4 regions of the Bacillus sp. LJBS17 genome follow, and region 3 is predicted to be linked to each of the others. Evidence: predicted binding sites of a transcription regulator. Region 3 holds the regulator's gene; each other region holds the start of a gene.
The links. The regulator LexA, encoded in region 3, represses DNA repair genes until DNA is damaged. The targets are predictions, from matches to a motif close to CGAACATATGTTCG.
Positions count from the first base shown of each region.

Region 1: a site for LexA is predicted at 5,811-5,824, ahead of KXZ66_RS05645 (YhjD family protein). Genes of this name have one in related genera too.
Region 2: a site for LexA is predicted at 5,554-5,567, ahead of KXZ66_RS12485 (DNA polymerase IV). Genes of this name have one in related genera too.
Region 4: a site for LexA is predicted at 1,537-1,550, ahead of KXZ66_RS09360 (YolD-like family protein). Genes of this name have one in related genera too.

Region 1 is NZ_CP079759.1:1,098,531-1,107,730, reverse strand. It holds gene ntdC (glucose-6-phosphate 3-dehydrogenase NdtC) at 1-97, shown strand, start outside; gene glcP (glucose/mannose transporter GlcP) at 169-1,389, shown strand; gene KXZ66_RS05670 (hypothetical protein) at 2,054-2,251, shown strand; gene KXZ66_RS05665 (MarR family transcriptional regulator) at 2,278-2,805, opposite strand; gene KXZ66_RS05660 (monooxygenase) at 2,882-4,381, opposite strand; gene lepB (signal peptidase I) at 4,562-5,068, opposite strand; gene KXZ66_RS05650 (TVP38/TMEM64 family protein) at 5,070-5,693, opposite strand; gene KXZ66_RS05645 (YhjD family protein) at 5,845-6,216, shown strand; gene KXZ66_RS05640 (DUF3311 domain-containing protein) at 6,415-6,615, shown strand; gene KXZ66_RS05635 (sodium:solute symporter family protein) at 6,612-8,081, shown strand; gene KXZ66_RS05630 (excalibur calcium-binding domain-containing protein) at 8,124-8,393, opposite strand; gene KXZ66_RS05625 (SDR family oxidoreductase) at 8,610-9,200, shown strand, end outside.
Region 2 is NZ_CP079759.1:2,419,547-2,428,746, forward strand. It holds gene KXZ66_RS12445 (YqkE family protein) at 1-216, opposite strand, end outside; gene KXZ66_RS12450 (alpha/beta hydrolase) at 376-1,293, shown strand; gene KXZ66_RS12455 (YqkC family protein) at 1,333-1,572, opposite strand; gene KXZ66_RS12460 (iron-sulfur cluster biosynthesis family protein) at 1,585-1,908, opposite strand; gene KXZ66_RS12465 (bifunctional GNAT family N-acetyltransferase/GrpB family protein) at 1,905-2,936, opposite strand; gene KXZ66_RS12470 (antibiotic biosynthesis monooxygenase family protein) at 2,929-3,273, opposite strand; gene KXZ66_RS12475 (GNAT family N-acetyltransferase) at 3,283-3,753, opposite strand; gene KXZ66_RS12480 (YolD-like family protein) at 3,938-4,276, opposite strand; gene KXZ66_RS12485 (DNA polymerase IV) at 4,273-5,511, opposite strand; gene KXZ66_RS12490 (YqzH family protein) at 5,677-5,883, shown strand; gene KXZ66_RS12495 (MDR family MFS transporter) at 6,429-7,682, shown strand; gene KXZ66_RS12500 (hypothetical protein) at 7,712-7,870, shown strand; gene KXZ66_RS12505 (VOC family protein) at 7,867-8,253, opposite strand; gene coaA (type I pantothenate kinase) at 8,258-9,200, opposite strand, start outside.
Region 3 is NZ_CP079759.1:2,019,363-2,028,562, forward strand. It holds gene pghL (gamma-polyglutamate hydrolase PghL) at 40-798, shown strand; gene KXZ66_RS10370 (YndM family protein) at 825-1,274, opposite strand; gene fosB (metallothiol transferase FosB) at 1,481-1,915, shown strand; partial or broken gene KXZ66_RS22565 (hypothetical protein) at 1,824-2,082, shown strand; gene lexA (transcriptional repressor LexA) at 2,453-3,070, opposite strand; gene yneA (cell division suppressor protein YneA) at 3,220-3,537, shown strand; gene KXZ66_RS10390 (YneB family resolvase-like protein) at 3,556-4,209, shown strand; gene KXZ66_RS10395 (DUF896 domain-containing protein) at 4,273-4,506, shown strand; gene tkt (transketolase) at 4,675-6,678, shown strand; gene sirA (sporulation inhibitor of replication protein SirA) at 6,831-7,277, shown strand; gene KXZ66_RS10410 (YneF family protein) at 7,363-7,581, shown strand; gene ynzD (aspartyl-phosphate phosphatase YnzD) at 7,655-7,828, opposite strand; gene ccdA (cytochrome c-type biogenesis protein CcdA) at 8,048-8,755, shown strand; gene KXZ66_RS10425 (response regulator) at 8,845-9,200, shown strand, end outside.
Region 4 is NZ_CP079759.1:1,865,342-1,869,699, forward strand. It holds gene KXZ66_RS09345 (YolA family protein) at 233-700, shown strand; gene KXZ66_RS09350 (hypothetical protein) at 706-1,062, shown strand; gene KXZ66_RS09355 (YolC/YozM family protein) at 1,105-1,440, opposite strand; gene KXZ66_RS09360 (YolD-like family protein) at 1,614-1,946, shown strand; gene KXZ66_RS09365 (Y-family DNA polymerase) at 1,939-3,189, shown strand; gene phrK (phosphatase RapK inhibitor PhrK) at 3,241-3,363, opposite strand; gene rapK (response regulator aspartate phosphatase RapK) at 3,360-4,358, opposite strand, start outside.

The DNA.
Region 1 (9,200 bases), 920 kb from region 3:
TACTTTTAGTGATGGTTTTAGATCTCAGGAAGTGTTAGAAATGTTCTTTGAGAAAGACAGCAACTCTCAACCAATGTCTGTTTCAGCAGTCAACTAGTATTTCAAAGAGAGAAGTTACTAAAAAAGCAGGAATTTACTTTCCTGCTTTTTCATATAGGGGTGTAATGAATGTTAAGAGGGACATATTTATTCGGATATGCTTTCTTTTTTACAGTAGGTATTATCCATATATCAACAGGGAGTTTGACACCATTTCTATTAGAGGCTTTTAACAAGACAACAGATGATATTTCGGTCATAATCTTCTTTCAGTTTACCGGATTTCTAAGCGGAGTATTAATCACACCGTTAATGATTAAGAAATACAGTCATTTTAGGACACTTACTTTAGCTTTGACAATAATGCTTGTAGCGTTAAGTATCTTTTTTCTAACTAAGGATTGGTATTATATTGTTGTAATGGCTTTTCTCTTAGGATATGGGGCAGGCACATTAGAAACGACAGTTGGTTCATTTGTTATTGCTAATTTCGAAAGTAATGCAGAAAAAATGAGTAAGCTGGAAGTTCTCTTTGGATTAGGCGCTTTATCTTTCCCATTATTAATTAATTCCTTCATAGATATCAATAACTGGTTTTTACCGTATTACTGTATATTCACCTTTTTATTCGTCCTATTCGTAGGGTGGTTAATTTTCTTGTCCAAGAACCGAAAGTACGCTAAGAATGCTAACCAACAAGTGACCTTTCCAGACGGAGGAGCATTTCAATACTTTATAGGAGATAGAAAAAAATCAAAGCAATTAGGCTTTTTTGTATTTTTTGCTTTCCTATATGCTGGAATCGAAACAAATTTTGCCAACTTTTTACCTTCAATCATGATAAACCAAGACAATGAACAAATTAGTCTTATAAGTGTCTCCTTTTTCTGGGTAGGGATCATCATAGGAAGAATATTGATTGGTTTCGTAAGTAGAAGGCTTGATTTTTCCAAATACCTTCTTTTTAGCTGTAGTTGTTTAATTGTTTTGTTGATTGCTTTCTCTTATATAAGTAACCCAATACTTCAATTGGGTGGTACATTTTTGATTGGCCTAAGTATAGCGGGCATATTTCCCATTGCTTTAACACTAGCATCAATCATTATTCAGAAGTACGTTGACGAAGTTACAAGTTTATTTATTGCCTCGGCAAGTTTCGGAGGAGCGATCATCTCTTTCTTAATTGGATGGAGTTTAAACCAGGATACGATCTTATTAACCATGGGAATATTTACAACTATGGCGGTCATTCTAGTAGGTATTTCTGTAAAGATTAGGAGAACTAAAACAGAAGACCCTATTTCCCTTCAAAACAAAGCATCAAAAACACGTGTAAATGAAAGATACTAATAGACATATCGTAAGTAAGAAGAGGACTTAATGTCCTCTTTTTACTTTTCAAATAAAAATAAAACAAATGAATGAATTGAGGTAAATACATGTACAAATTTATATATATAGAAGATACATTGAGTGAAAAAGATCAGTGGTTCCAATTATTAGAAAGTAAAATCACAAGTTACTTGGGTATTCTAGAGATCTCTGACCAATTTCAGAATAGGTTGATTCATAACGAATTGTTGGATGGTACGGCATCTCTGCAGAAGATATTGGCAAGTTAACAACAGACTTAGCTGAGAAATGACAGGGTCTATTAAGTGGGGGTACGAAAATTCTTATGCGTGAAAATGAAACAAGTATTACATTTGTTGATTCTATGGGAGTATTAGCCGAAATAGAAAGTGAGACATTCCTCCCAAGAGGAAATAAAAGGACTAAATAGGTGGCTTGCTACAGAAGGTCTTTCCTTGTTTATATGGAGAAAACAGTGTTTTAGCAAGGGAGATAGTAGATGATAGAAGTGGGCAGAGCTATCAGAAAACATATCTGTAAAAAAATAATTCTAAAATTCCCTCGAAATATTTTGAGAGCATCAAAAGCCAAAGAGCAAATTTTGAGATGAACCGAAGATGCATGTAAACTAAAGGGAAATCCTAAAATTAATAGGGGCGATATGATGAAAAAGATTATTAAAGGAAGTTTGCTGCGCGACAATCCCGAGAAGGCAATGCACTTATATTATGGAATATGTTTAGGAATCTGGCTGATTTATAATTTGGTGACATCCGGCTCCCCTGGACTGCCGCTTATGATTTTAGTCGGAGGAAATCTGATTTACGTTACAATCTTGAAAAAGAAAGAAGAAACGTGAAAAACACGCACCGCAGTGCGTGTTTTTTATTTAAAAATGCTAGGAAGCCCCCCTTCAATTTCTTCTGACGACGGATACCATTTTGTCACCAGATCCCGAAACAGCCGTTCCGCAAAAAGAATCTCTTCCTCGGTATAGCGGTCAAAAAATGACAGAAAACGCTGTTCAGCCTTCTGATGATAATATTTGTGCAAACTGTGCAGCTTTTTTCCAGCAGGCGTCAATCGGAAGTAGACCTCCTTTTTATTATCGCTGAGCTGTGTTCTGTGAAGGAAGCCTGCGCCGAGCAATTTTGTGCAGATGCGTGATACAGTCGCTTTTGTCGTATTCATTTTTTCTGCTATCGACGTGACATTAATTGGTTCATTGTCCCCGACACAGGATAGAACATGAATTTCTGTCATCGTCAATTGAGATTTACTCCCGTGCTCTACATCCAGCTTCCTCAATTCGTCAGATAAAAAGGCTTTAATAAGCCCCTCCCATTTCTCCTGTTGATGAATGAGCTCCGCATACAATTCAAAAAGATTGCGTTTCGTATGATCTGTGTTCATCGGGTTTTCCATCCTTTTTCATTCGATTGTTTCTTCTATCATACCGTTTTGTTACAGATGAAACAATCGAATTGAATTATACTCGGCTGGTGACGGAAAACCAGCGGCTTATCCCTTTTGGAATCACCTCGGAACAATCGGGCGCTGATGCATCCACCGCCCAGGCTACATGTCCATCGGGACGAATCAATATGGTATGCACATCCCGCAACTTTTCATTCGGTTCTGCAAGCGAGGCGGTTACCATACGTAAGCCTTTCACTTCGATATGATCATCAGCTTCCTGCCTCAATGACAGCAAAACGAATGTCCCGTTTTGGAGAAAGCTGTACAGCCGTTCCGAATTGCCGTCGGAAAGAATCAGCTTCATGTCAGGGAGCCTTGCCCCGTTCAAACGATTCGGCGGCATGGTACGATCAGCTTCATATCTGACATCGAGTGCAGAAATTTGCCCTGCTACATATCGATTCACATCAGGGAAGGCCAGCAGCTCCGACATCATGCTTCGCAAATGGAGGCCTGCTTGAGTGAAATCGATCAGCTTTGTCTGTGCCTCCGTGTTTCTGAGGAGCCCTTCAGCTGCCGGGTGCCGCTCGTCATGGTAGCTGTCCAAAAGCCATGAAGGCGCAGAGCCTTTGATGGCCGCCGCCAGTTTCCACCCAAGGTTCATTGCATCCTGAAGGCCGACATTCAGTCCTTGCCCGCCCGCCGGAAAATGAATATGCGCGGCATCACCCGCAAGAAAGATTCTGCCGTCCCGATACCGTTTCGCTTGGCGCGCGGCGTTCCCGAACCGCGACATCCACGAAGGGTCGCTTAAACCAAAGTCAGTTCCGCAAATTCGCAGGAGGTCAGCTTTCAGCTCTTCCTCAGTCACAGGCACATCTTTCGGCGTTTGCGTGCGATAAGGACTGATCACAACGACACGGTATCGGTCTGGAGATAACGGAACAATCATAACACCGCCCTCTTTTGTGCAAAGGGACAGCACGCCTGACGGCGGCGGAGAAAGGAGCGCCACATCCCCAAGCGCAGCGGTGACAGTGCTGTCTGTTCCCGGAAACTCAATTTTTGCCTGTTTCCGGACGGTACTCCCGGCGCCATCTGCCCCAACGGCAAACTTGCTTGTGATCGTCCGTACACTGCCGTCCCGATCCTTAAAAATCGTTTGGACCGCTTCCCCGTTTTGCGTAACCGACAGCGCCTCTGCACCCCGAAACACCTCTGTTCCCAGCCTTCGTGCATGATCTTCAAGCAGCTTTTCTGTTTTGGACTGCGGGAGCAAAAGCGTGTAAGGACAGCTCGTATCCAAGCCTGAAAAATCCAGACGGGTATCCAGCATTGAAAAATGTCCGGAAGGTATCTTGCTTCCCTTGGATACGAACCGCTCTAAAATCCCTCTCATCTCAAGGAGCTCCAGCGTTCGGGGATGCAGCGTCAACGCCTTGGAATGCGGAACAGGTTTTTCAAGCCGTTCAATCACACATGTTCCCACTCCGGCCATCGCAAGCTCAGAAGCCAGCATAAATCCAACCGGTCCTCCTCCTATAATCACTGCTTCATATTTCATCATCATTCACCACTCCTTTTGTTTCATGAAAAACGAACAAAAACCAATAAAAACGACCCTCCAATCAAAAAAATATATAAATTTTGTTACGCTGGTAACAATTTTGATTATAGCTCCTTACAAATTTTTCTTCAACACATTTTTCCAAACGGCATACAAAAAGACGCCTCTTCCATTAGCGTCTTTTTATTCGGCATCAGAAATCACACCGACAATATTTTTTTCTCTTATCGGACCAAAATGCCGGCTGTCGAAGCTGTATATGCGATTATCTCCAACGACAAAATATTTTCCTTTCGGCACCTTGCTTGTTCCCGTCACATCTTTCAAAGAAAAATCACCCGTTACATGGCTGCCGGCAGAAACAGATTTCAAATGCTTCAAAAATGGCTCAGCAACCTGCTTTCCGTTCACATACAGCTGATCATCTTTATATTTGATCGTTTCACCGGGCAAGCCGATTACCCGTTTAATCAGCACTTTATGATCAGGGCCTTTAAAAAGGACGATGTCAAAACGATGGATGGTTTTAAATCGATGCGAAAATTTATTGACCAACAATTCGTTTCCTTCCTGGAAGGTCGGGTTCATACTGACGCCTTCTACCTTGTAATCAATAAAGACAGCATTTTTAACCTGAATGGCGAGAACAACGGACACTACACCGGCAAGAAACCAAAACCGTTTTTTCATGTTACTGTCTCCCTCCATCATGCTCACGCTGACTGGCTCTTACATGCAGATACCGCTCCACCTTTTTGCCGACATACCATAAGACAGTGATCACCAATACGGCGATGACCGTTCGAATCGGCTGTGTAATCAGCGCGTGCAGATCATATCCGATGAAGCTGATCATAAAAATCATGACAAGCTTCCCCGAGGCTGCCGCCAAAATAAACGGCCGCGTTCCGATCCTTGACAAACCGGCAACAACATTCACCGCGGCTGACGGTGTAAATGGAAAACAAAGCAGAAGAAACATGGGACCGAAGCCGTGTCTTTCCACCCATAACATCAGCTTTCTTACAGACGGATGACTGCGGATAAATCCAAGCAATTTTCTCTGTCCGTATTGACGGACAATCAAAAATACGAGAATGGAACCAGCAGTTGATCCCGCCCAAGACAGGATGAATCCTTCCCACAAGCCAAACGAGTTCGTATTCGCCACCACAAACACGATCAGCGGCAAAAACGGGAGAAATGCTTCAATTAAAGGCAGCAGCACAGCTATGAGCGGACCGAAAGCCCTATAGCTTTGAAATAATTCAGTTAAATGTTCTTGTGTCAAATAGGATAAAAAATGCTCCAACATTTATACTCCTTACCGGGTTTGTCTATCCTTATTCTACACATTATCAGCAGAAAACTAAAAAGTTTTGGTGATTTTTTCTGTCTTGAAACATTTCACCAGCCGATATAGAATACAAATAGAACAAACGTTCCCTTAGAAAGAAGGAGTCAATATGCCAAATCTGCAGGAGGAAATATACGATTTAATTGAACGGGCTCTCTTTTTGCCCATGGCCATTACGATTTTTAACCGTGATCTCGCCGGAATTGAAGAAAGCACATTAAAATTGAAGCATCCTTATAAACAGCTTATCAGCGAATCATTAAAAATAGCACAAAAGGATTTGATGGAGGTCAGAAAAGAACTGAGGAAAAGAAAAATTGCAATCCGCGAGACGGAACGCGATGAAGCCTTTACGCTCTATACATTTGTCATCGACGGTTATGAAGAAAACCATCGCTATTTTAATCCGCGAATCCGTGAGCAGGTCAGCGAATTATTAACATACTATCTATTTGCCCCGGACAGACTCCGAGCCTTTTGAATCATACTGCCCGTTCCCTCTTCGGGCGATTCAGATCATTAATTTCAGACAATTCACACTATACAAACAAAATAAATTTATTTATAATTCGAACCACAGCCTTTCCCCTTAAAAAGTGACATGTGCTGCCATATCTGCGACATCATTTTCAGTACGCTTAGGCTTGTACACCCCAATCCTAAATAGAAGGAGGATTCTATGAAACTGATTCACGTTCTTGCCGCTTTGCCCTTTATCGGAATCTTACTCGGCATCCCTTTTGCAAATAAGGTGACCCCCTATGTGTTCGGCATGCCGTTTATTCTTGCCTATATTGTGATGTGGGCTCTTTTGACCTCTGCGCTGATGGCGATTGTGTATGTCCTCGACAAGGAAAATAAAAAGGAGGAAGCAGAATGAATGCAGCTCTCATCATCATTTTCGGTATCCTGCTCTTGAGTATTTTTCTCGGTATACGCGCCCAAAAAGGAAAAGACATGAACCTGGAGCAGTGGACGGTTGGAGGGCGCGGCTTCGGAACTGTGTTCGTCTTCCTTTTGATGGCAGGCGAAATTTATACTACTTTTACGTTTCTCGGCGGCAGCGGCTGGGCCTACGGAAAGGGCGGTCCAGCCTTTTATATCATCGCCTACGGATGTCTGGCCTACATCCTTTCTTACTGGCTTCTTCCAGCAGTTTGGACGTACGCGAAACAGCATAAACTAATGTCGCAATCTGATTTTTTCACAAAAAAATACAACAGTCCGCTGCTTGGCATTCTCGTTTCACTGGTCGGCATCGCCGCACTCATTCCCTATCTTGTACTGCAGCTGAAAGGCCTCGGGCTGATTGTATCGGAAACCTCGTACGGCAAAATCACCCCGACCGCCGCCATCTGGATCGGCGCTGTTTCCATCACGGTTTATGTTATGGTTTCAGGCATTCACGGGTCTGCCTGGATATCGGTTGTGAAGGACATCATGATTCTGGTTGTCGTTCTGTTTTTAGGTGTGTATTTGCCAATTCATTACTACGGCGGATTTCAAGACATGTTTCAGCAGATTGAAACGGCAAAGCCTGGCTTTCTTACGCTATCCGAATCGGGACAAAGTGTGGCCTGGTTCAGTTCAACCGTACTCTTGACAGCGCTCGGGTTTTACATGTGGCCTCACACGTTTTCCGCTTCGTATTCAGCCGAAAACCCAAAAGTGTTTCGTAAAAACGCCATCATCATGCCTTTGTACCAGCTGGTCCTGCTCTTCGTCCTTTTCGTCGGCTTCGCGGCTATCCTGCAAGTTCCAGATCTGAAAGGCGCAGACGGGGATCTATCGCTTTTGAAACTGTCTCTGCAAGCATTTGACCCTTGGTTTGTCGGAATTATCGGTGCTGCCGGACTGCTGACAGCACTTGTGCCAGGGTCTATGATCTTAATGTCCGCCTCCACGCTGTTTGCAAAAAATGTGTACAAGGTAATTGCGCCCCGCACGACAGAACAACAGGTATCGGCTCTTGCTAAGTTTTTAGTGCCGGTGATTGCGTTGATTTCGGTGTATTTTACCTTCAAAGGCGGGAATACCATCGTTACGTTGCTTTTGATGGGCTACAGCCTTGTCACACAGCTATTCCCCGCCCTTTTGTTCAGCCTGTTCAAGCATAATATGGTGACAAAGCAAGGAGCCTTCGCCGGCATTATTGCAGGTGTCGGAGCAGTTACTTATATTACAATGACGGAAACGACGATCGGCACTTTATTTCCGGCGCTGCCGCAAGCCGCAAAAGACCTGAATGTTGGCATCGTCGCCCTGCTTTTGAATATCTCGGTCATGATGGCAGTCAGCCTAATGACAAGGAAGGCGAAAAGCGCTGCGGCCGATCAGGCTGCATAAGCATAAAAAAAGCAATCTGGACACCAGATTGCTTTTTCTTATTTACCGTTCACAGGCGATAAGATCTTTATCGCGGTCTTTGTTTTTATTGGCATCGTAAAGCGCCTTAGAAACGTAAGGCTTGTACTTCGTTTTTCCGCCTTTGTTTTTCACCTTCGATGTGCGGGCCACTCCGCCTTTGTATACTTTGTTTAGCTCCTTGCAGTTCTTATAGACCTTCACCTTTGTTTTGGCTTCTGCCACATGGTCAGCTCCGTATGAAAAACCGAAAACGAGACCGAGTGACAGCAAAACCGCGGCAGCTTTTTTCATGACGATTCACTCCCCCAACACCCAATATTTAGTTGATTTATAGCTCGAATTTATCATAATTCATATAGTCTTATTTGACAAGATAAATATGGAAGAAGTCTTTGTTTTTTCTTGTTTTCTTTTTCCTTCACTATTCAAACTGCCAAAACATGTTTTTCTGCTTATGCTCAGGGGTACACATACGAATGTACACCAAACAGAAAAGGAGCGTTGATGATGTCTGATTCAAATCTTACGAATCCTATAAAAGCATTTTTTCATGATGAATTTCCTGAACAATATCAAGAGCCGCCAGGCCTGCAAAAGAACATGAAGCCTGTCCCTGATTGCGGAGAAAAAAGCTACAAAGGATCAGGTAAACTAACGGGTCGAAAAGCGCTTGTCACGGGCGGCGATTCCGGTATCGGCCGCGCTGCCGCGATTGCTTACGCCAGAGAAGGTGCCGATGTGGCCATTAACTACTTGCCCGAGGAACAGCCAGATGCTGAAGAGGTAAAAGAGCTGATTGAAGCAGAAGGCCGAAAAGCAGTGCTGATCCCCGGAGATTTGAGCGACGAATCCTTTTGCCAAGATCTAGTCAAACAGTCGCATCACAAACTCGGCGGACTTGATGTGCTAGCGCTCGTTGCAGGCAAACAGCAAGCGGTCGAAAACATCGAAGATCTGCCTACTGAACAAATCTATAAAACATTTGAAGTGAACGTCTTTTCCCTTTACTGGGTTGTAAAAGCGGCGCTTCCGTATTTGCCGGAGGGAGCTTCAATTATCACAACTACCTCAGTTGAAGGCTATAATCCAAGCCCGATG
Region 2 (9,200 bases), 400 kb from region 3:
TTGATGCCAATCCATTTGGCTTTCATTTAGGAGTTCTTCAAAGCTCTTATTTTTTTCGATCTCTTTTTTCTTTCTAATCTGTTCTGCTTTTTCTCTTTCCTGCCTCTTTTCATCCTCTTCCTTCAATTGGCTCTTCATCTCCATAAGCTTTGCTTTGATATCGGATTGAAGGCCGTCTTTTAGCTGGTGTTTGTCAGCGGATTTTTGTTTTTTCATTGAGACTTCCCCCATGTTTTGTTTTGAAGACAGTTTATCACGGAGCATATACACTGAACAAGCAGACTCTCTTCTGATCACTTTCTCAGCGGAGCAGTGTTTAGGTATAATGATTTTAAACACGAATTACCTATATTTAGTTGAAAGGTGCTGTGACTTTTGAAGAAAATCCTTTTGGCCATTGGCGCTCTCGTAACAGCTGTCATCGCAATCGGAATTGTTTTTTCAAATATGATTCTATTCATCAAGAAAAAAACGGATGAAGACATTATCAAAAGAGAGACAGACAACGGACATGATGTGTTTGAATCATTTGAGCAAATGGAGAAAACCGCTTTTGTGATACCCTCCGCTTACGGGTACGACATAAAAGGATACCATGTCGCACCGCATGACACACCAAATACCATCATCATCTGCCACGGGGTAACCATGAATGTGCTGAATTCTCTTAAGTATATGCATTTATTTCTTGATCTCGGCTGGAATGTGCTCATTTATGACCACCGCCGGCATGGCCAAAGCGGCGGAAAGACGACCAGCTACGGGTTTTACGAAAAGGATGATCTCAATAAGGTTGTCAGCTGGCTCAAAAACAAAACAAATCATCGCGGATTGATCGGAATTCACGGTGAGTCGATGGGAGCTGTGACCGCCCTGCTTTACGCTGGTGCACACTGCAGCGATGGCGCTGATTTTTATATTGCCGATTGTCCGTTCGCATGTTTTGATGAACAGCTTGCCTACCGGCTGAGAGCGGAATACAGGCTCCCGTCTTGGCCCCTGCTTCCTATCGCCGACTTCTTTTTGAAGCTGAGAGGCGGCTATCGCGCACGTGAAGTATCTCCGCTTGCTGTCATTGATAAAATCGAAAAGCCGGTCCTCTTTATTCACAGTAAGGATGATGACTACATTCCTGTTTCTTCAACCGAGCGGCTTTATGAAAAGAAACGCGGGCCGAAAGCGCTGTACATTGCCGAGAACGGTGAACACGCCATGTCATATACCAAAAATCGGGATACGTACCGAAAAACAGTGCAGGAGTTTTTAGACAACATGAATGATTCAACAGAATAAAAAAGCGAAAGGCCTCTTCGGCTCTTTCGCTTTTTTATGTTACAGAACGTCGGTAATGCCATCCATATTTTCTCTGATCCATTCAATCGCAAGATCTATCGTTGTAAACTCCTGCGTCTCGAAGGTCATTTCATCCTGCAATAGCCAGACATCTTTCTTGATGGACTCTGCTCCTCCAATTGACCAGTGAAGCAAGGTATAGGGATGGTTTTGATTCAGGAAGGATACCCACGTTTTATTTTGTGCTGTGTTCTTCATTGCCTTCAGCTTTTGTTCCACGTTTCGCGTCTCCTACTTTACTAATATGCTCATTCTGGGGCTGAGCATTTCAGCCGGGCTTTTCAGCGCCAATGTTTTGGCTTTTTCATTGTAATCGATCGTCATTTGATCGTCAAAAAACACTTTTTGTGACGATTGGATATACAGCGGAATGCCGTTCGTTTCCAGCTGCTCGCACTGTCCCGTTAATTCTTCTGCCAGCCAGATTGTCGGGACACCGCTTACCGCGCAGCCGCATCCTTCTGCATCGTAACGAAGCTGGGCTTTTTTCCCCGGGTTGGCGTCAAACGCCTGCTGCAGTGCCTGTTTTGCTGCATCTGTCACATGTATGTTCATAAGGTGAAACCCCCGTTTTCATCATTTTCGCTATTGTAGCATACAACACTGCCATTCGCATTGTTTCTGCCTTTTTTCCATCGCTTCGCATTTTCTTCTGCAGTCTTGATCCACTCATCTTTCCCTTGTATGTACTGATTGATGCTGTCAGGATGCTGGGCCGCCAGCCGTTTTTTGAGAACGGCGTATTCTTTCGCTATGTTTGGATGAGCTCTGAGATAATCTCTGAATAACAGATGCCTTTCAATAGCAGGGTTTCCCTGTTCGTACATATGGACATGATGAGTGCGTTTATTTCCGCCCTTTTGGAAATAACGCCTGCCCGCTATGCCGTTCTCACCTTTTGGTGTATAGCCGTTAGCCTTCATTTGTTCATCAAATTGGCTCACGGCTTCAATGCTTCTGACTTCAATTAACATATCAATGATTGGCTTCGCTGCCATGTTCGGTATTGATGTGCTTCCGATGTGATGAACAGCGATAATCTCCGGCCCGAACACAAGTTTCAGCCGTTCTTTTTCTTCATCGAAACATTCTGCCCATTTTTCGTTATAGAGAATGACCTCAACTTTTCTTTTCGGATACAAATGAAAGACCGACAGCAATAGACCCTGCGCTGCTTTGACGGTTTCTGCCTTTTGGAATCCAGCCTGTGTATAGAGTGACACGGCCGGGGTATTGTTCTCGGCTGTGACTACTTCGATTTTCTCAGCGTCTTCATTATAATCAATGACAAATTGCAGAAGTGCTCGTCCAATTCCTTTTCTGAAACCGTCAGGATGCACAACAAGCCTGCAAATGGTGAGATGATGCATGTTTTTCTCATATGAAATGACACCGATCAGCTTGCCGTTTTTCCGATATCCCGCAAACCGTTCATGGGATGCTTGAATATCCTTCACCTTCTCTTGTAAAGCGGGAATACCGTCAAAACCGATAATCTCTGTTTCCTTTATGTAGGCGGGGATCTGTACGGCTAAAATCTCACGCGCTATCGTATCTTCCTTATGCTGGAGAAATTCAATCATTCGTGTTCTCCTGAAACAGCCGCTGTCTGTCGACTTTTGCGACGCGGACTGCATACGACTCGTACCAAACGCTTTTTCCTTTTTCTTTTGCTGCTTGATGTTCAGTGTGATGCCTCCAATGGTTAATTGCGTCCATACTGTCCCAATAGGAAACTGTGATGCCCCTTCCATCCGCTTCACGTACGCTTTCCACGCCTAAAAATCCAGGCTGATCCGCCGCAAGCGATACCATCCGCTCCGCTGTTTCTCCATATCCTGTGTCATTTTCGCTTTTGACAGAAGAAAAAATGACTGCATAGTAAGGAGGCTCAGGTGTTTTTGATAAAAAATTCATCATATTTCCCCCTCATATGTTTTTGACAAACAGTACCCTGTCTTGGCCTGGGCCATCATAGTTTGCAAACACTGAGATGCCATTTACCGTCTTGGTGCCCTTTTCAATATCAAACCCCAATTTTGTGTGATATGCGATTGATACCTTATTCACAGGTGAAGTGACGCACTTTACCCGGGTGCAGCCTCTTTGTTTTACTGTTTCGATAAATACATCATACAATTGTTTCCCAATTTGCATTTTTCTGAAATCTGGATGCACACCGGAAAAATGAATGTACGCCGTTTCAGGATCCGATTGCGATTGAAATCCGATTAAAAATCCCGTCATGCTGTTATGTTCGGATGTAATAAAGCTTGTGTCCTGAAAATGCTCAAAAAATAGTCTCGGCAATTTTTCTTTCAGCTGTCTGCCGCCCCACCATTCATTCAGTACAGACGTTACCATTTCATAATCTGAAGACGTGATTGTTCGAATATCCATTACGATTTGATCTCCCTCCGTCTGGCAAAACGAATGTCAGCTCTTTTTCTCACAATATAAAAATTATATTTTGCCTGGCTGGAATTGTAAATGCCTTCTTTCCTTTATCATACGTTTCCAGACTGCCGAGGGAACAATGTTTCATCATTTTAGCCTATTTCTCCCCCAAGCAGGAGGAGAGACTTTACAGCACAATATCAAGCACTTGATCAAGTCTCAGCTTATAAAGCTGATCCTCGTCTCCTTTTATCCATACTGCTTTTTCAAACTCTTCATACCGGCAGATCTTCCCGGTGCAGCGGACAATCTCACCGTCCTGAAAGCAGCTGACAGTGATATCCTGAGCGAACTCCATCGCGGCGCAAAGCGTTTGATTCATCTCTTCCAGCTTATCGGGATCAAGGATCGGCTTCTGCAGCTTTTGTTTAAGCCGCTTTCTCTCCAGCAGGCTTTGCTTATGTTCCGGCAGAAACATCCTGCTCCCTTCCCACAGCAGGTTGCCCCTTTTTAAATGATCGTTCATTTATAATGCCCCCCTATTTTAGCCGCACGTTCAAATGCCTGGCCTGCCGCTGTCAGTGACGCCGCCCTGATGATTGCTGTGTCGCCGAATCGATTTTTAATGCCGTCCATCACATAGCCTAGGCTCATTTTCTTTGCATAATCCTGAAATAAATTGAGCTGCCATATGTCATCAGATGAGAGCTGAGACAGATTGACACCGAGGCGGCGGACAGGTTTCCCGTCCCAAAATGTAAGAAACAGCCGGCGTACAGCCTCATATACATCCTGAGTAGAATTAGTCGGCTCTGCCAGCTTCACTTGCCGGTTGAAGCCCGTCGGCCAATCAAAATCAGCACCCCGGCAGCTCACTGACACCGTCTGCCCCATGACCCCGGCGTTTCGGCTTCGCCTGCACACTTCTTCACTCAGCTCAAGCAATACGACCTTGATTTCTTTGTCAAAGTGTTCGTAGTCTCTCGGGAGAGTCATTCCATGGCCTATCGCCTTTTGCCCGTCCAGAGACGAAGTTGACACAGGGGAATAGTCGATTCCGTTTGCCGTCATCCACAGCACGTGGCCGTTAATGCCCCATTTCTTTTTTAAAAGATCGAGCGGAAAAGCCGCGAGCCCGCCGATCGTGCTGATGCCCATCCGATTTAAATGATGCTTCATGCGGCTCCCGACGCCAAACATGCTGCCCACCGGGAGCGGCCACATTTCGGTTTTCATATTTTCTTTCGTTAAGGTAAAAATACCGTTCTTATTCTTTTTGGCAAAATTGTCACACGCAATTTTGGCCAGCGCTTTGTTAGGGCCGATTCCGACCCGTGCATAAACGCCGATCTCCCGCATGATTCTGCCCTGAATGCTTTTCGCGATCTCCATCGGCGTCCCAAACAGCTTCTGGCTGCCTGTAATGTCCATGAACTGTTCATCGATAGAATAAGGCTCCACAAGGTCTGTATACTCCTCGAGAATGGCCGTAATTTGCAGTGATACATCAATATACCGCTGCATACGCGGCCGGAGCACAACAGCCTCAGGACACTTTTCCTGCGCCTCCCACAGCCGTGAAGCATTCACCACACCCTTTTGTTTCGCCAGCGGGCAGGCAGCCAATACGACTCCGCCCCTTTTTTCAGGGTCACCCGAAACAATGACGGGCCTATTTTTCAAATGTGGATTTTCCGCTTTCTCTACAGATGCATAAAACGATTGCATGTCAACGAGAAAAATCACTTTTTCTTTCATCATACACACCTCTAAAAAGAACTTATGTTCGTTTTTCATTATATGCGAAAGTATGTTCGTTTTATACTGGTAAATGATTCTTGTCTGACAGAAAATATGATCCAAGGGTTTGAGAGAAGAAAAACATTTAGTAGAATAAAAGCGAAGCATAAGGATAGGAGAGTCATGATGGAGAAATTTGTCGAAAAAATGATGGAACAGGCATTGCGGCAATACGGCAGAAACGTTGCTATAGATCCGTTAAGCCCGTATGAAAAACAAAGCCTGAAAGCGGCTCTACAAGAGAGACGGAATGAAGAACCGGATGAGGATTTGCATGCGCATATAGAAGATATCATTTATGACTATGTCACAAACCAAGGCTTGTTCTCTTAAACGCATGACTTTCAGCCGCTGATGCGGCTTCCCCTTGAAAACACCGCCTGAAACAAATAAACAGTCTCAGGCTTACAGAAAAAAAGCAGGATTTTCTCACGCTCCATAGATTCATATGGCCTGGCGTAAAATTCCCCTCAATGCTCGCGCAAAACGGAATAAGCTGTCCATGATCACGCGTATACACTTTTTCGAAGAGATGTGCTCTCTTGTTCTGTCATGCGGTCCATCGGTTTTCAGCGTACATCTTGATCTCATAGCCGGTTTCACTGCCGATATGATCTACGTCCTGGCGGCTTAAACTCTTTTAATGTTTCAAACACACCCTCACTGAATTCGGACATACCGTCATTTTCCTTCTGTCATCACCTTCAATTTCAAGATGTAACCCCCGCCACACGCATCCTCAACGCATAGTATATTGCCATCCATACAATCAGGCATACTACATGTCAATAACGAAATATTTTGAACGATCTATTGGAGAAGGAAATTTTTTCATATATGATAGAGAAAGATCATACATACAGGAGAGAATATAATTCATGAAGAAATGGAAAGACATCCACCCGATCAGCTGGACAATTATAATCGGAACCATTTTCGGCAGAATGGCAACATCGATGAGCATTCCTTTTTTAGCGATTTATTTGACAGCCGTCCAAGGCGCATCAGCTTCCTATGCAGGGCTGGTCATCGCCGCGAGCTCATCAGTCGGCATCCTCGCAAGCTTTTACGGCGGATATATCTCAGATAAATTCGGCAGAAAAAACATGATGCTTGTATCGATTTTCGGATGGATGCTGGTATTTGCAGGCTTTGCGGCGGCATCTCATCTCTGGGTGTTTTTTGTAGTAAACGCATTAAACGGTCTTTGCAAATCACTGTTTGAGCCCGCTTCAAAGGCCTTGCTGTCTGATATGACAGAAGAAAAAACGAGACTGCTAGTTTTTAATTTACGCTATGCGGCTATTAATATCGGCGTTGTCTTCGGACCTGTGCTTGGCCTATATTTCGGCTCATCGCAATCGACTACGCCCTTTTTGGTGCCTGCAGTCATTTACGGACTATACGGAATTATGCTTGCCCTCCAATTTAAAAAACATCCATCCTTATCAGCACCAGCCCAGTCCCGAAATAGGAGCGTGCGGGAAGCGTTTATGGTCACGCAAAAGGATTATCTTTTTACCATTGCTTTGGTCGGCATTACGCTATGCACCTTCGGCTACTCACAATTCAGTTCCACATTCCCTCAGTATATGGCGCAGAACCCCTTGATCGGCAATGGAACGAAGCTGTATGGGCTGATGCTGACATTAAACGCAATCGTTGTGTTGGCGACGCAATTTCCCATTGTCCATTTTGCAAAACGGTTTTCGCCGCTTTGTTCTCTGATGCTCGGTAATGTGATGGTTAGCATCAGCATGGCCATTTTCACCGTATCACACGGTGTTCCATCAATTGTGATGATTGTCATCACATTTACAATCGGCGAAGTGCTTTTATTCTCTATGATGGATTTGTATGTAGACCAGATTGCAAAACCAGGATTAAAAGGCACTTATTTCGGGGCAATCGGTTTTTCACAGCTCGGAAACGTCATCGGCCCTTGGGTCGGGGGGATATGTATAGACCTGTTTGGCGCTGGCCGGCCGATTTATATTTTTTCTGTTCTGAGCGGCATTACCCTGCTCGGCCTGCCATTTTTAGCGTTCGCCTATCGGCAAATGAAAATGGAGACCACAAAACACCGTTCCCGTCTGGAAAAGCCGCTTTACATAAAAAACGGAAGAGAATGAATCTCTCCCGCAAACATGAGGTGAAGAACATGAATATAGGTGATGTGATGTTTCAGCTGTTTGTATTTATTATATTTGCCGCTGTCGTCTTTGCGGCTGTTACAGGCTTCAAGTATGCGAAAAACCGAAAAGCGCAGCTGGATCACATTGAGAAAAAGCTGAACAGCCTGTCCGAAGATCACGATTAACAGCTTGGGGCAACGAGCTCTACCTTAATCCGGTCTGGATCCTCACAAAAAACTGCATAATGCCCGTCTCCTCCGGCAAAAGGATGCCTGTCTCGGTACAACACACGATAACCTTTTGCCGTCAATTTTTCAGTCATCTGATCGACTTGAAGCTTGGATTCAGCATGAAATGCGAGATGGTTCAGACCGACTCGGCATCTATGGTATTCCGGCTCTAGAAATGGCTCTTTCGCCTGCACAATCACTAGGTAAAAACGATCTTTCTTCCAGCTGATGCCTGAGCTCCATTTTTGATACTCTTTATAGCCAAGTTCTTTTAAGAACCAGCCCCAAAACCGCCTAGACGCCTCCAAATCAGAGACATACAGTTCAATATGATGCACAATTTCATACCCTCCTTACCAGCACTTCCTCGACCTTATGCCCGTCTCCCTTACGCAAAATGAGATCTGACCTGAATTTAGTCGGCAAAATATTTTCATATAAATTCGGCCGGTTGACACTCTCCCAAATCGAGGCTGCCATCTCGTCAGCCTCCTGATCGGACAAGTCTTTAAATTTATGAAAATATGAATCAGGATTTTGAAAAGCAGTTTCCCGAAGAAGGCGAAAACGCTCTAAATACCAAGTGAAAATCCGGCTTTCCTCCGCATCCACATAAATCGAAAAATCAAAGAAATCGGAAACAAAAATACGCGGGTTTTCCCGGTCATCCTCCAAGGTGGGCGACTGAAGAACATTAATGCCTTCAATAATCACAATATCCGCCTGTTCTACAACCTCGAACACACCTTCCTCGCGGTCATAGGTTAGATGGGAATACACCGGGGCCTTTACGCTGTCCTTTCCTGATTTTAAGTCATTCAAAAACTCAAGCAGCGCCTTTACATCATAGCTTTCAGGAAACCCTTTTCTAGACATCATATTTTTCTTTTTCAGCTCGGCAGTAGGAAATAAAAAACCATCTGTCGTGATAAGGCTCACTTTTGGACGGTCAGGCAAACGCGAAAGCAGCTTCTGCAAGATCCGCGCCGTCGTGCTTTTTCCGACTGCGACACTGCCGGCAATGCCGATAATAAACGGAATTTTGGCTGAATGTGGGTGCTTCAAAAAAACATTGACATGCTTATTGCGTTCAGCCGCAGACTTGACATGTAAATGAAGCAAGCGAACAAGCGGAATATAGATCGTCTCCACTTCTTCAACAGATAGATAATCATTCAATCCTTCCACAGCTTTTGCCTCTTCTTCAGATACAGCAATCGACAAATGCCCCCCAAAACCAGACCAAGACTCCCGATTGTGCTGTGTATATAAAGTATGTAGGTTA
Region 3 (9,200 bases):
GACCTACATCCTGTTGATTTGGACTTAGAGGCGGAGTAGATGAAACCGGCCAAAGTATCCCTGCTCCGCCGTTTGCTCCATTCCTTGAAGCATGTTGATTGTAACATAGCCAAACGTTTTCCATCAACTATTAAAATTGTAAAATTATTGTTTATTTTTATGGTATTTGCTCCGATTTCTTCAATTTATGCTGAAGATGTATATCAGAATTTTGAGGAATTAAAAAACAATGAAGATCCTTCTGATTACGACATTGTTACGAAAGAAACCGGAAGCCCTGTTCTTGTTTTAGCTATTCACGGAGGAGGTATTGAAGGCGGGACAAGTGAAGTAGCGAGAGAGCTCAGCAAAGAGTACTCGATGTATTTATTTGAAGGCTTAAAATCGGCAGGAAACTCAGTCCTGCACATTACGAGCACGCACTTTGATGAACCTCGGGCCCTTAAAATGACGGGAAATCATGAATATGTCATTTCATTACACGGGTACGCAGAAGAAGATCAGCAGATCGAAGTCGGCGGTACAGATCGCGTAAGAGCGGCAGATTTAGTTGAGAAATTGCAGCATGCCGGTTTTCCTGCTGTATTGCTCAATCCGGACCATCCACATGCGGGCGTTAGTCCGAATAACATTGCAAATAAATCAAAAACAGGTTTAAGTATCCAGATAGAAATGAGCACAGGGTTTCGAAAGTCTTTGTTCGGCATCTTTTCTTTAAAAAGCAGAGCTGTTACTCAAAATGAGAGGTTTTATGAGTTTACAGAAGTGATGTTCCGTTTTCTCAAAAATAGCTACTGAAAAATAGGAGGCGATAAGACAGCCTCCTATTCCTTATGCTTCTCATTCGTTTCGGGAAACAGCTCGTCCGCGGCTTCCGTTTGATACTGTAAGGTGTTATCTCTCGCTGACAGTTCATTTCGGAAATTTTCATCAAGCACATTTTTCAGTAAATACCGATGAAAAAAGTATTCAAAAACAGTAAGACAGGCAGCGGAAAGGAGAGCTGCTCCAAATGGTGAGAAATCGTTTCTTGTTTGGGTTAAAACAAATACCCAAAGAATAACGAATGAAAGGCCAAAGTCAGCCAATGAAGCTGTAATATTGTTTGTTCTGGGTAAGACGAGCATGTCACCAGAAAGATAGGACACAAAACCTAAGAAAAGTGCAATAAACATCACACTTAAGAAGGATGCGTGATAGACTCTGTCCAAAATCACATATAAAAGGGCGAGAGTGAAAGCAATCTTTGAAGCAAGCGCAATGATATGTTTCATTTGACCACCTAATTTGTTATTTTTTGAAGAAAATTCTTGGGCGTAAACAAATGATAAATAATGCAATTCAAAACCATTCATAATGGTCATGTTACTATTTTAAACAGTCCGTTTTTGTTTACACTGGTATTTTTTTCAGCAGTATGAATCTTTTTATGAAAAAAGTCGTATATGTGGATGATCAGCTTTCAAGGGGGGAATGATTTGTGGAGATAAAAGGAATCAATCACTTGTTATTTTCAGTTACGCATTTGGATACATCGATTGATTTTTATCAAAAAGTGTTTGATGCAAAGCTTTTGGTAAAGGGAAGAACAACTGCATATTTTGACATGAACGGCATCTGGCTAGCGCTTAATGAAGAACCAGACATCCAGAGAAATGACATTAAGCTTTCTTATACCCATATTGCTTTTACAATTGAAGATCATGAATTTGAGGAGGTATCAGCTAAATTAAAAAGACTTCATGTCAATATTCTGCCTGGCAGAGAACGAGATGAACGCGATCGAAAATCAATTTATTTTACCGACCCTGACGGCCACAAATTTGAATTTCATACCGGAACACTTCAAGACAGGCTTCGATATTACAAACAAGAAAAAACCCATATGCACTTTTATGATGAAACGGCCTTTTGATATCACACACCATATTTCATATAAGGTTAAATTTAAAGAAGGGTGTTGGTGGAGACTTTATGTTTGGGGAAGGTTTCTACCCGATTAGTTCAACGATGCCATATCTTTTGAACTGCACAAGTGATTCGGTGAAGGAGAATTTGAAATACATATTACATTTTATATGAAGAAAGCGAGCTGTTTTAACAGAGTGTTGAACTACCTAAACTATGTACTAAATTTTCAGTTATATCAATTGCCTCGCCCTTTAATAAATATAAAACCGCATCCTTCCACGACCTAAAAATGAAACGTTTTTAAGAAGATAGCGTCTAATATTCTAAACGTTCATATTTTGAATAAAAGTTTCCTGAGGGAAAGAAAATTTCTTGACTTCAACAATTGTTTGGTGGATAATTATGGTGTAAACATGATGTTCTTTTTCCTCCTATTCAGGCTCGCACCCAAAAGTCAGGGCGAGCCTGCTTTTTTTGAACAACAAACCCCCTCTCCGTAAAGGAAAAGGGGGTTATTTCATGCATCTGATAGATCAATAGATTAATGGACGGTTCTGAACACGCCAATCACTTTCCCTAGAATGCTGACATTCTGCAAAATGATAGGTTCCATCGTTGGGTTCTCAGGCTGCAAGCGAATGTGTGTATCCTCTTTATAGAATCGTTTTACAGTTGCTTCATCATCTTCTGTCATCGCAACTACAATTTCCCCATTGTTCGCTGTGTTTTGCTGTTTAACGATGACATAGTCCTTATCGAGAATACCAGCATCTATCATACTGTCTCCCATAATCTCCAGCATAAATACATGCTCGTCTGGAGGAACCATGCGGTCAGGGAGCGGAAAATATTCTTCAATATTTTCTACTGCTGTAATAGGAGATCCCGCCGTGACTTTCCCGATGACCGGTACATTAACGACCTGGCTTTGCGGAATGTCTACTTCTTCATCAAGAATTTCTATTGCTCTTGGTTTTGTCGGATCCCGTCTGATCAGCCCTTTTGTTTCCAAGCGGGCCAAATGGCCGTGGACAGTAGAGCTGGACGCAAGCCCGACAGCCTCTCCGATCTCTCTCACGGAAGGCGGATATCCTTTTGATTTAACCTCTGCTTTAATAAAACGGAGGATATCAAGTTGCCTTTTTGATAGCTTCGTCATTTTTCGCACCTCAAAACGTCGATTTTAAGAAGATTATAGCATGATTTTCCTTACAGTACAAACATAGGTTCGAAAAAACAATTGACAGAAACGTTTGTTCGTATATACTGAAATTATAAAAATGCGAACAAACATTCCTGTTGGAGGTTATGATCATGAGTAAAGAATCTATTATTTTTGTCGGTCTGTTCACAGTGATTTTGAGCGCGGTTATCCTTATGCTGTCATATACAAGCAGCGGCCAAGAGCTTAATCAGTATGTTAAAATAGAAGTCCAGCAAGGCGACACACTCTGGTCAATTGCTGATCAGGTAGCCGATACAAAAAAGATAAACAAAAATGATTTTATTGAATGGGTAGCTGATAAAAATCAACTTCAAACCTCTGATATCCAGCCGGGTGATGAGTTAGTGATCCCATTGAAAAAGAAGCATCAGGATGCATATGAATTAGCAACTGTAAGATAGAGAGGAAAGAGAGATAAAATGAAAGCACTCATTTATGCCCGTGTAAGCACAAATAAAGAACAGCAGGAAACGTCATTAAAGCGGCAGGAGGAGGAGCTTACGGCCATTGCAGCGGAGAACGGCATGGAAGTGGTCAAAGTGATTTCAGAAAAAGCCAGCGGATATGAAATGGATCGGGATGGTGTATTTGAGCTGCTTGATGTGATTAAGAACGCTGGAATTGATGTCATTTTGGTTCAGGATGAGACTAGGCTCGGACGGGGAAACGCAAAAATCGCACTGCTTCATTGTATTTATAGAGAAGGTGTGAAAGTCTATACAACGGCTCATAGAGGTGAACTGGAGTTATCGGAGGCTGACTCAATGGTCTTGGAAATCGTCAGCATTGTGGAAGAGTATCAGCGAAAGATTCACAACATGAAAATCAGACGGGGAATGAAACGTGCAGTAAAAAACGGTTTTAAACCGCAAAAAAACTTAAAAAACCAACATGGGAACAGTGGAAAAGAAAAAATAGAGGTGCCAATCTCAGAGATCGTCCGCCTGAGAGCGAATAAACTGACGTTTGCTGAAATCGCGGCTACCCTAAGAGGGTTTGGCTATGATGTCTCTAAAGCAACCGTTCACCGGCGTTTTCAGGAATACATAGAGAATGAAGAGACAGCAGAGTGAATCAGTTGTAAAACTTTTTTTGATCTAGTACTATATAGACAAAATGCAATAAAGGAGTTTAACATGATTTCAAACGCGAAAATTGCCAGAATTAATGAACTTGCTGCCAAAGCTAAAGCTGGCGTTATTACAGAAGAAGAAAAAGCCGAACAGCAAAAGCTCCGTCAAGAGTACTTGAAAGGTTTTCGTTCTTCTATGAAGAACACGTTAAAAAGTGTGAAAATCATTGACCCAGAAGGCAATGATGTTACACCAGAAAAGCTAAAAAGAGAACAAAGAAATAACAAACTTCACTAATATAAGAGGAATACGGCAATATCGTATTCCTCTTTTGCATATACTATAATCAAAACTCTTATGTGACAAAATTCAACAAGTTTCTCTCAAATTTAAGCTGAAACAGTTGAGAAAAAGTCGTCAGACATTTATGATGTAAGGGTACAACACATAAGGAAGGGGATTTTTATGGATACAATTGAAAAGAAATCAGTTGCTACCATTCGCACACTGTCAATAGACGCTATTGAAAAAGCAAATTCTGGTCACCCAGGGATGCCGATGGGAGCCGCTCCAATGGCATACACGCTGTGGACAAAATTTATGAACGTAAGTCCGGCAAACCCTGGCTGGTTTAACCGTGACCGTTTTGTTTTATCTGCTGGACACGGGTCAGCACTATTATACAGCATGCTTCATTTAAGCGGGTTTGATCTTAGTATTGAAGATCTTAAGGGATTCCGCCAGTGGGGCAGCAAAACACCAGGACATCCGGAATTCGGACATACTGCCGGTGTTGATGCTACAACAGGTCCGCTTGGCCAAGGAATTGCCATGGCAGTCGGTATGGCAATTGCTGAACGCCATTTAGCGGAAACATACAACCGCGATTCATTTAACGTAGTCGATCATTATACATACAGTATTTGCGGTGATGGTGATTTAATGGAAGGTATTTCTTCTGAAGCCGCTTCACTCGCAGGCCATCTTCAGCTTGGCCGTCTGATCGTACTATACGATTCTAATGACATCTCTCTTGATGGAGACCTCGACCGTTCATTCTCTGAAAACGTGAAACAGCGTTTTGAAGCAATGAATTGGGAAGTTCTTTATGTTGAGGATGGAAACAATATTGAAGAATTAACAGCGGCTATCGAAAAAGCACGCCAAAATGAAAAGAAACCTACATTAATTGAAGTGAAAACGACAATCGGATTCGGTTCACCTAACCGTGCCGGTACATCCGGTGTTCACGGTGCGCCGCTTGGTAAAGAGGAAAGCAAATTAACAAAAGAAGCTTATGCGTGGACATATGAAGAAGACTTCTACGTTCCGTCAGAAGTTTATGAGCATTTCGCTGCAGCTGTTAAAGAATCAGGTGAGAAAAAAGAACAAGAATGGAATGCTCAATTCGCTAAATATAAAGAAGTTTATCCTGAACTTGCTGAACAGCTTGAACTGGCAATCAAAGGAGAGCTTCCGAAGGACTGGGATCAAGAGGTTCCTGTGTATGAAAAAGGAAGCAGCCTGGCATCCCGTGCATCTTCCGGTGAAGTTCTCAACGGACTTGCGAAAAAAATTCCTTTCTTTGTCGGAGGTTCTGCTGACCTAGCGGGATCGAACAAAACGACTATTAAAAATGCCGGTGATTTTACAGCGGTTGATTACTCAGGCAAAAACTTCTGGTTTGGTGTACGTGAATTTGCGATGGGTGCAGCCTTAAACGGTATGGCGCTTCATGGCGGTCTTCGTGTATTCGGCGGAACTTTCTTTGTCTTCTCTGATTACCTGCGTCCTGCGATTCGTCTTGCAGCGTTAATGGGCCTTCCTGTGACATATGTCTTCACACATGACAGTATTGCGGTTGGTGAAGACGGTCCGACGCACGAGCCTGTTGAACAGCTTGCTTCACTCCGTGCAATGCCTAACCTTTCTTTGATCCGTCCAGCAGACGGCAATGAGACAGCAGCAGCATGGAAGCTTGCAGTGCAAAGCACTGACCACCCAACAGCGCTAGTGCTTACACGTCAAAACCTTCCTACCATCGATCAAACATCTGAAGAAGCATTGGCAGGAGTAGAAAAAGGTGCATATGTCGTTTCTAAATCTAAAAACGAAACACCTGACGCTCTTCTCATCGCTTCCGGATCAGAGGTAGGTCTTGCAATTGAAGCGCAGGCTGAATTGGCAAAAGAAAATATCGATGTTTCTGTTGTCAGCATGCCTTCAATGGACCGTTTTGAGAAACAATCTGATGAATACAAAAACGAAGTCCTTCCTGCAGATGTGAAAAAACGTCTTGCAATTGAAATGGGCTCATCATTTGGATGGGGCAAATACACGGGGCTTGAAGGTGACGTTCTCGGCATAGACCGATTCGGTGCATCTGCTCCTGGTGAAACCATCATTAACGAATACGGCTTCTCAGTTCCGAACGTAGTGAATCGAGTTAAGGCATTAATCAATAAGTAAGCTTTTGAAAGAGGATGAGTCAAATCATCCTCTTTTTCTTGTTTATCCGACAAAAATAGTATTGGCTGTTTAACAGTAATAGACAATTCTTTCTTTTCTTTTTTTGTATAATAGAGAGCAAATGAAATGCTGCTGGAAAAGGGGATGAAAAGATGGAACGTCACTACTATACGTACCTGATCAAAGAGGAATTTGCCAATCACTATTTCGGCCGGGAATCGGTTATGTTTGAGCTGTTTCAAGACTATCATTGGACAAGCCTTGAAAAGCAGCAGTATGAAATGACAGAGAAACAGATTCAATATATTACACAACCAATCCCGATTTTACATATGCATCAGCGGTTAAAAATGAATTTAAACAAGACGGATTACAGGCAGCTGGATTATATTTATAGAATAGCTTTGCCGAAAGCAAAAGGCCACGCGACGTTTATGATGAAGGAGCACATGATAGAAATTGTGGCTTCGGGAGATTACGAGGCAGAAACGATATTCTTTGAAGTGTTAAGAAAAGTAAGCCCTTGCTTTTTAGCAATGGATTTCAATTCGAAGCGTTACGGATGGCTAAATCCAGTGAAAGAAAGAAATTTTGTCTAAAACCGAAGAAAAAGAGATGTAAATGTTGTATAATAGCTTTTGGTTTAGTACACTTTAAACTAGACAACATGAAGGAGGAAATAAAATGACTTTATGGGTTGGCATCCTAGTGGGCGTTGTTGCATTGCTCATAGGTGTTGCACTCGGGTTTTTTATTGCTCGTAAATATATGATGAGCTACCTGAAAAAGAATCCGCCTATTAATGAACAAATGTTACGCATGATGATGATGCAAATGGGAATGAAACCTTCTCAAAAGAAAATCAATCAAATGATGAAAGCCATGAATAATCAAACGAAATAATACGTAAAGATTATGATATAGAGAAACATGGTTATAAAATAAAAAACCCTTATACGGGTTTTTTATTTTGCAATCATTCATCACCCGCTACTGCTCGAAGGCGCTGCTTTTGATATTGTATGAGAAGATGGTCAAGCTCCTGACTGAGCTCTATCGTAATATGAGATGTCATTCCGTTCGCCATGACAATTTGCAGCAGCTCTGCTCTTTTTTTTTCAATTTCTTTTAATAGATGCTCTCTAATCACAGGGATGTATCCTTTCATACATTAGATCTTCAAAGTGAATGTTTATATTATATCCATATTTATACTAATTTTCAAATGAGAAGGAGTATAATGTCTCAATGTCAAATTAAATTATATAAGTTTTTTCTGAAAATAGAAATCCTTCAAGTGAAAGTGTTAAAAAAATGAAATGATTTTGTCATAACTTGAAGGAATGTCAAATCATGAAGGGATGATGACATGGGAGACGTGAATTATTTTTTGACATTCGGTGCGGGATTTTTATCCTTTATTTCGCCTTGCTGCCTGCCGCTTTACCCAGCTTTTTTGTCATATATTACAGGGGTCAGCATGGACGATGTAAAAACAGAAAAGCTGCTGCTGCAGAAAAGAAGCCTGTTTCATACTTTGTGTTTTTTGCTTGGCTTTTCAGTCATTTTTATTGCTTTAGGCTATGGAACATCTTTTATTGGCAGCCTGTTTAGGGATTATCACGATGCGATTCGGCAAATTGGCGCGTTGCTTATTATTTTGTTCGGTTTCATTACACTCGGTGTGTTTCGGCCTGAGGCTATGATGAAAGAGCGGAGAATCCATTTTAAGCATAAACCAAGCGGGTTTTTAGGGTCGGTCTTAATCGGAATGGCATTTGCAGCTGGATGGACACCATGTACCGGTCCGATATTAGGTGCTGTTATCACACTTGCAGGCACCAATCCGGGTTCAGCGGTGCCATACATGATGTTATATGTACTCGGTTTTGCGGTACCGTTTCTTTTATTGTCTTTTTTTATCACAAAGCTGAAGTGGATAAGGAAGAACCAGCTTTTCATTATGAAAGCTGGCGGCGTTTTGATGATTGTGATTGGTGTGCTGTTATTCTTTAATTGGATGAGCCTGATCATTATTTTGCTGTCAGATCTTTTTGGAGGCTTTACTGGTTTTTGACGGTAAATTACTTTCGTACTACTAATAATCCTTTTGTTTTTTGGTACAATAAGACTATTATCTGTGGAAATCGATTGTTGGAGGGGAATATGACAAGAGTTTTAGTTGTAGACGACGCCAAGTTCATGAGAGTGAAAATCAGAGAGATCTTGGAAGATGCAAATTACATAATCGCAGGCGAAGCGGCGGACGGTGAACAAGCAGCGGACCTGTATAAAAAACTGCGACCGGACCTTGTGACAATGGATATTACAATGCCGGTGAAAAACGGCATAAAAGCGCTTCGTGATATCTTAACCTTTGATCCTAAAGCGAAGGTCATCATGTGCACCGCCATGCGCCAGCAAAGAATTGTAACGGAAGCAATTGAGCTGGGGGCAAAGGATTTTATTGTTAAGCCGTTTGAGGAAACAAAAGTGCTGGAAGCTGTAAGCCGCGTTATGGG
Region 4 (4,358 bases), 160 kb from region 3:
TTTCCCACCCCCTTTCATAGGGGATGAGCAAGACTCCCTTGAGTGAGCAAACTTAATGTACAGGAAATATTATACTATACATTAATCCCCTTGTCGTTAAAAATTCACAATAAATTGACAGTATGAAATGAACGTGCTCAATGCAGGTTCTTTTTTTTATTTCAAATATTAAACAATTCCCTCCAATTGACGATATTTAACATGTAAACTTGTACCAAGGAGGATTTAGGAAATGAAGAAGAGAATTACATATGTACTGCTTGCTCTTCTAGCAGTTGTTGCTTTCGCTTTCACTGATTCATCAAAAGCAAAAGCGGCAGAAGCATTACCACTCTACTATCTACAAATTACAGGGATTACATCAGACGGAAACGATTTTGCTTGGGATAACATCACTGCTAGTCAAACCAAAGCGCCAAACGTTTTGAAGGGGAATAAACTATATGTGAAAGCTCGTTTTATGGGTTATACCAAGTTAACAGTTATCACAGGCAAAGATGGTAAGAATCTGTTGTATAACGGCACAGCTAAGATGTTTAAATCTGATGCCATCCTTGGTCAAAATAAGGTGGTAATAGGCTGGGATAAATATTTTGAGGTTCCCATGGACGCACTTCAAGATAACTCTATACAGATTAAGGCATTGAGCTCAGGCACTACTTTTGTTTACAGTCAAAAAATTGATTTTGAAAGAGAGTGAACCAGGTGATTAGTACTTCTAATTATGATGTAACTAAAGATCCAAAATTCTTAGCTTTTTGTAGCTTAGCAACAGAAGGGTATGGTCAGAACAATACTCAGCAATCTTCCATAGGTTTTAACGAGTTTTGCGAAAAACTTGAGAAAAATGAGATCGTTAAACCCGAGAATAAAAAAAGCACGCTTGATTTGAATAAGTCTTTAGAAGACTGGAAAATGAGATTTACTGCAGGCGGAAACCTTTCTACAATGGATTCGCAGGTATTAGATGTTATCAAAAAAGCATATAACTTAGGCATGGTTAATAAAGATAATATGCTGTTGCGAAATGAAGCAATTAATGCTTATAGAAATTCTATTTAAATAATGAAAACAATGCCCAGCTTAATAAAAATGCTGGGCGTTTTACTTATTGGGGTTATTTGCATTCAAATACTCTCGATGTTCTTTCTCCAATTTATTAATATCATCTTTTAATATATAGATCTTATATTTTTCCTTTGCTTCTCTAGACAGATTATCTTTTAAATACTCACGGAGCTTTGCTTCACTTTTGGTTTGATCCATGCCAATTGTAATTGCCGGATCTGTTTGACCAATTTGCACACTGAATATACCAAATTCATCCCGAATATTATCAATTACTTCCAAAGGGGACTTTTTATTTGCTTCGATTAAAGTAATACCCGACATAATCAAAGCAGGAACTAAGACCAAAAATCCGATTAGCCTCTTCTTCATTAACCATTACACTCTCCTTCATGGAAAAGAATCCCTCCTTTATTAATACTACGCAAATCATCATTGACCTTTATATTTTATTACCAACATTTACATCGAACTTTTGTTCTGGTTTATCTTGAATGAAGAACGTTTGTTCTGTTAATATTAGATCAATAAAGGAGTGAGTCGATATGCTTAGGGATCGAGGAACAATCAAATGGACATCAATGATGCTTCCAGAACATTTAACACAACTTAAACAAGATTTGATTGATGTATCAAAAATTGAAAAACCATCCTTAGATGACCAACAAATTGAAGAGATGGATCTTCTCGTCTCTGAGGCACTTGAATTTAATAAAGAGTTGAAATTCAAACTCTTTAACAATGGATTCGTTGAAAATGTCAACGGCAGAGTCCATTACATTAATTTTGAACAACACAGGCTTCATGTAAAAGATCAGCATGACAAAACAGTATATATCAACATGAATAACATCATAGGAGTTACATACAATGATTGATTACTCACAATTTCCACGTAAGAATATACTTTGTGTCGATATGAAATCCTTCTATGCTTCTGTATCGGCTGTAACAATGGGACTTAATCCTTTAACATGCTACCTTGCAGTTGTAGGAAATACGGAGAGACAGGGAAGTGTAGTGTTAGCTGCATCTCCTGCACTTAAAAAAGATTTTGGAATCAAAACAGGATCGAGATTGTTCGAGATACCTGAAGATCCAAGAATACACATTGTAAATCCGCAAATGAAGCTTTTCATCAGAGTTTCGACTGAGATTACAAAGCTGTTTTACAGATTTGTTCCTGAAAGATGTGTCCATACGTATTCAATTGATGAATCTTTTTTAGATGCAGGAAAAGAAAATCCTGAAGAAATGGCCAAAGCAATTCAAAGTAGCATGCGGAGAGAGTTTGGCCTGATGTGTACAGTTGGAATTGGTGACAATATGTTGCTCAGTAAGCTTGCACTTGACCTGGAGAGTAAGAAAACAAAAAGTGGTATTGCACGTTGGAGATATGAAGATGTGCCAAATAAACTCTGGAAGGTTCGACCTTTGTCTAAAATGTGGGGAATAGGAGGGAGGATGGAAAGAAATCTGAATCGGATGGGAATATCAACTGTAGGCCAGTTAGCTAAATTTCCTTTAGAGCTGCTTGAAAAGAAATTTGGAATAATGGGAAACCAATTGTATTATCATGCTCATGGAATTGATTTATCTGAAATAGGTGCTCCGTTGATGCAGGGGCAGATTAGTTTTGGCAAGAGTCAGATTTTACTGAGGGATTACACAAGGAGAGAAGAGATTAAGGCTGTTCTTCTAGAGATTTGTGAAGAAGTCGCAAGAAGGGCACGTACACATAATAAAGTTGGTCGAACGATCAGCCTGGGAATTGGGTACAGCAAGGATGAGCTTGGTGGTGGATTCCATCGATCCAAAACAATTGAGCTTCCCACAAATATCACGATGGATATTTATAAATGCTGCTTGATACTCTTTAATAAGTTTTACTCGGGTAAAACAGTAAGAAGTATCTCAGTTACGTTATCAAATATTGAGGATGATGTTAATCAACAGTTGAGTTTATTTGAAGTGGATAATGAAAAGAGAAGGAAACTTGGGTTTGTAATGGATGGGATTAGAAGTAAATACGGCTCTAAAGCGATTCTGAGAGCAGTTTCTTATACACCTGCTGGCACTGCTCTTCACAGAGCAGGGTTGACTGGTGGACATAAATCATAAAATAAAAGCCCACTCAAATTTATGAGTAGGGCTAAATTAATCAACCTTTTTTTAACCTCCGACAGGCCTTTCAGCTACCTGGATGTTAGATGGTGAATCTGTACTCAATTGCGTTAAAGCTACTCCACTTAAAATCACAGCTAAAATAGATACGCAAAGCACAAGTTTTTTCATAAGATTCCCTCCACCTGATTCATTTTCTGTTCAGCCCAAACTTTCGCATTGAAAAAGCTCGTTGCTTCTTCAAAAGCACCTATTGATTCAAACCTTTTTGCAGCTATGTAGGACAATTCATCTACACTTTCAAGTTCATTTTGCTGTTTTAAAAACTCAATATTACTAATACAGTTATTGAAATTATTTTTTAATTCCCCACAATAAAGGTTGTATAAGATGCTAATTTTGGCTTCGTATACTTTATTCTCCATTAATATGAGTCTTTCCTGTGCTTTATTGTAAAAATTAATGGCTTTCATTTTTTCGTCAATTTTAAAGAGTTCTTTAATCATCATGAATAAAGAATTTATATAATAAATAGAATTTAACCAAGACTCATTTCCTATTGCTTTTTCAAGAGATTTAATGCATTTATCAGGTTTGTTCCAATCAGAATAAACGATACTGAGGTTGTGATATAATTGAGCTTTTAAAAATTCATCTTTTGTTTCTTTTGCAATATCAATTGCTTCTAAATAATATTTTTCTGCTTCCTCAAATCGTTTCATATCAGCATAGTTTGCAGCTGCAATCATTGTTGATGTAGCTAGTTTGCATTTATAATCAGGGTGTCGCTTATATATTGAAATTGCATTTTTTATATAGTGTTGTGCCACAATGCTTTGTTTAACAAGAGTATATAAGTAAGAGACTTTAGAGTAAAATTCAGCTGCTTCAATTTCATCTGGAATTTCTGCAAGCTTTTTCTCAGCTAATCCATATAAGTTGATTGCTCGATCATAGTTTTTGTTGTATGCCTCATACATTGCTTCAAATAAATAAAAGTTGTATTCTAATTTATCATTTGTTTTTTTTATGAAGTTTTGATTGTCTTCAGTAAAATAGGTGTGCTTTTGTAAAGGCTCTCCTCGTGAAGAATGCAGCAACATTTTATGTCTTTCTTCTAATAGACTATAATACGCAAGAACTTCTTGATCTTCTTCCATTTCATC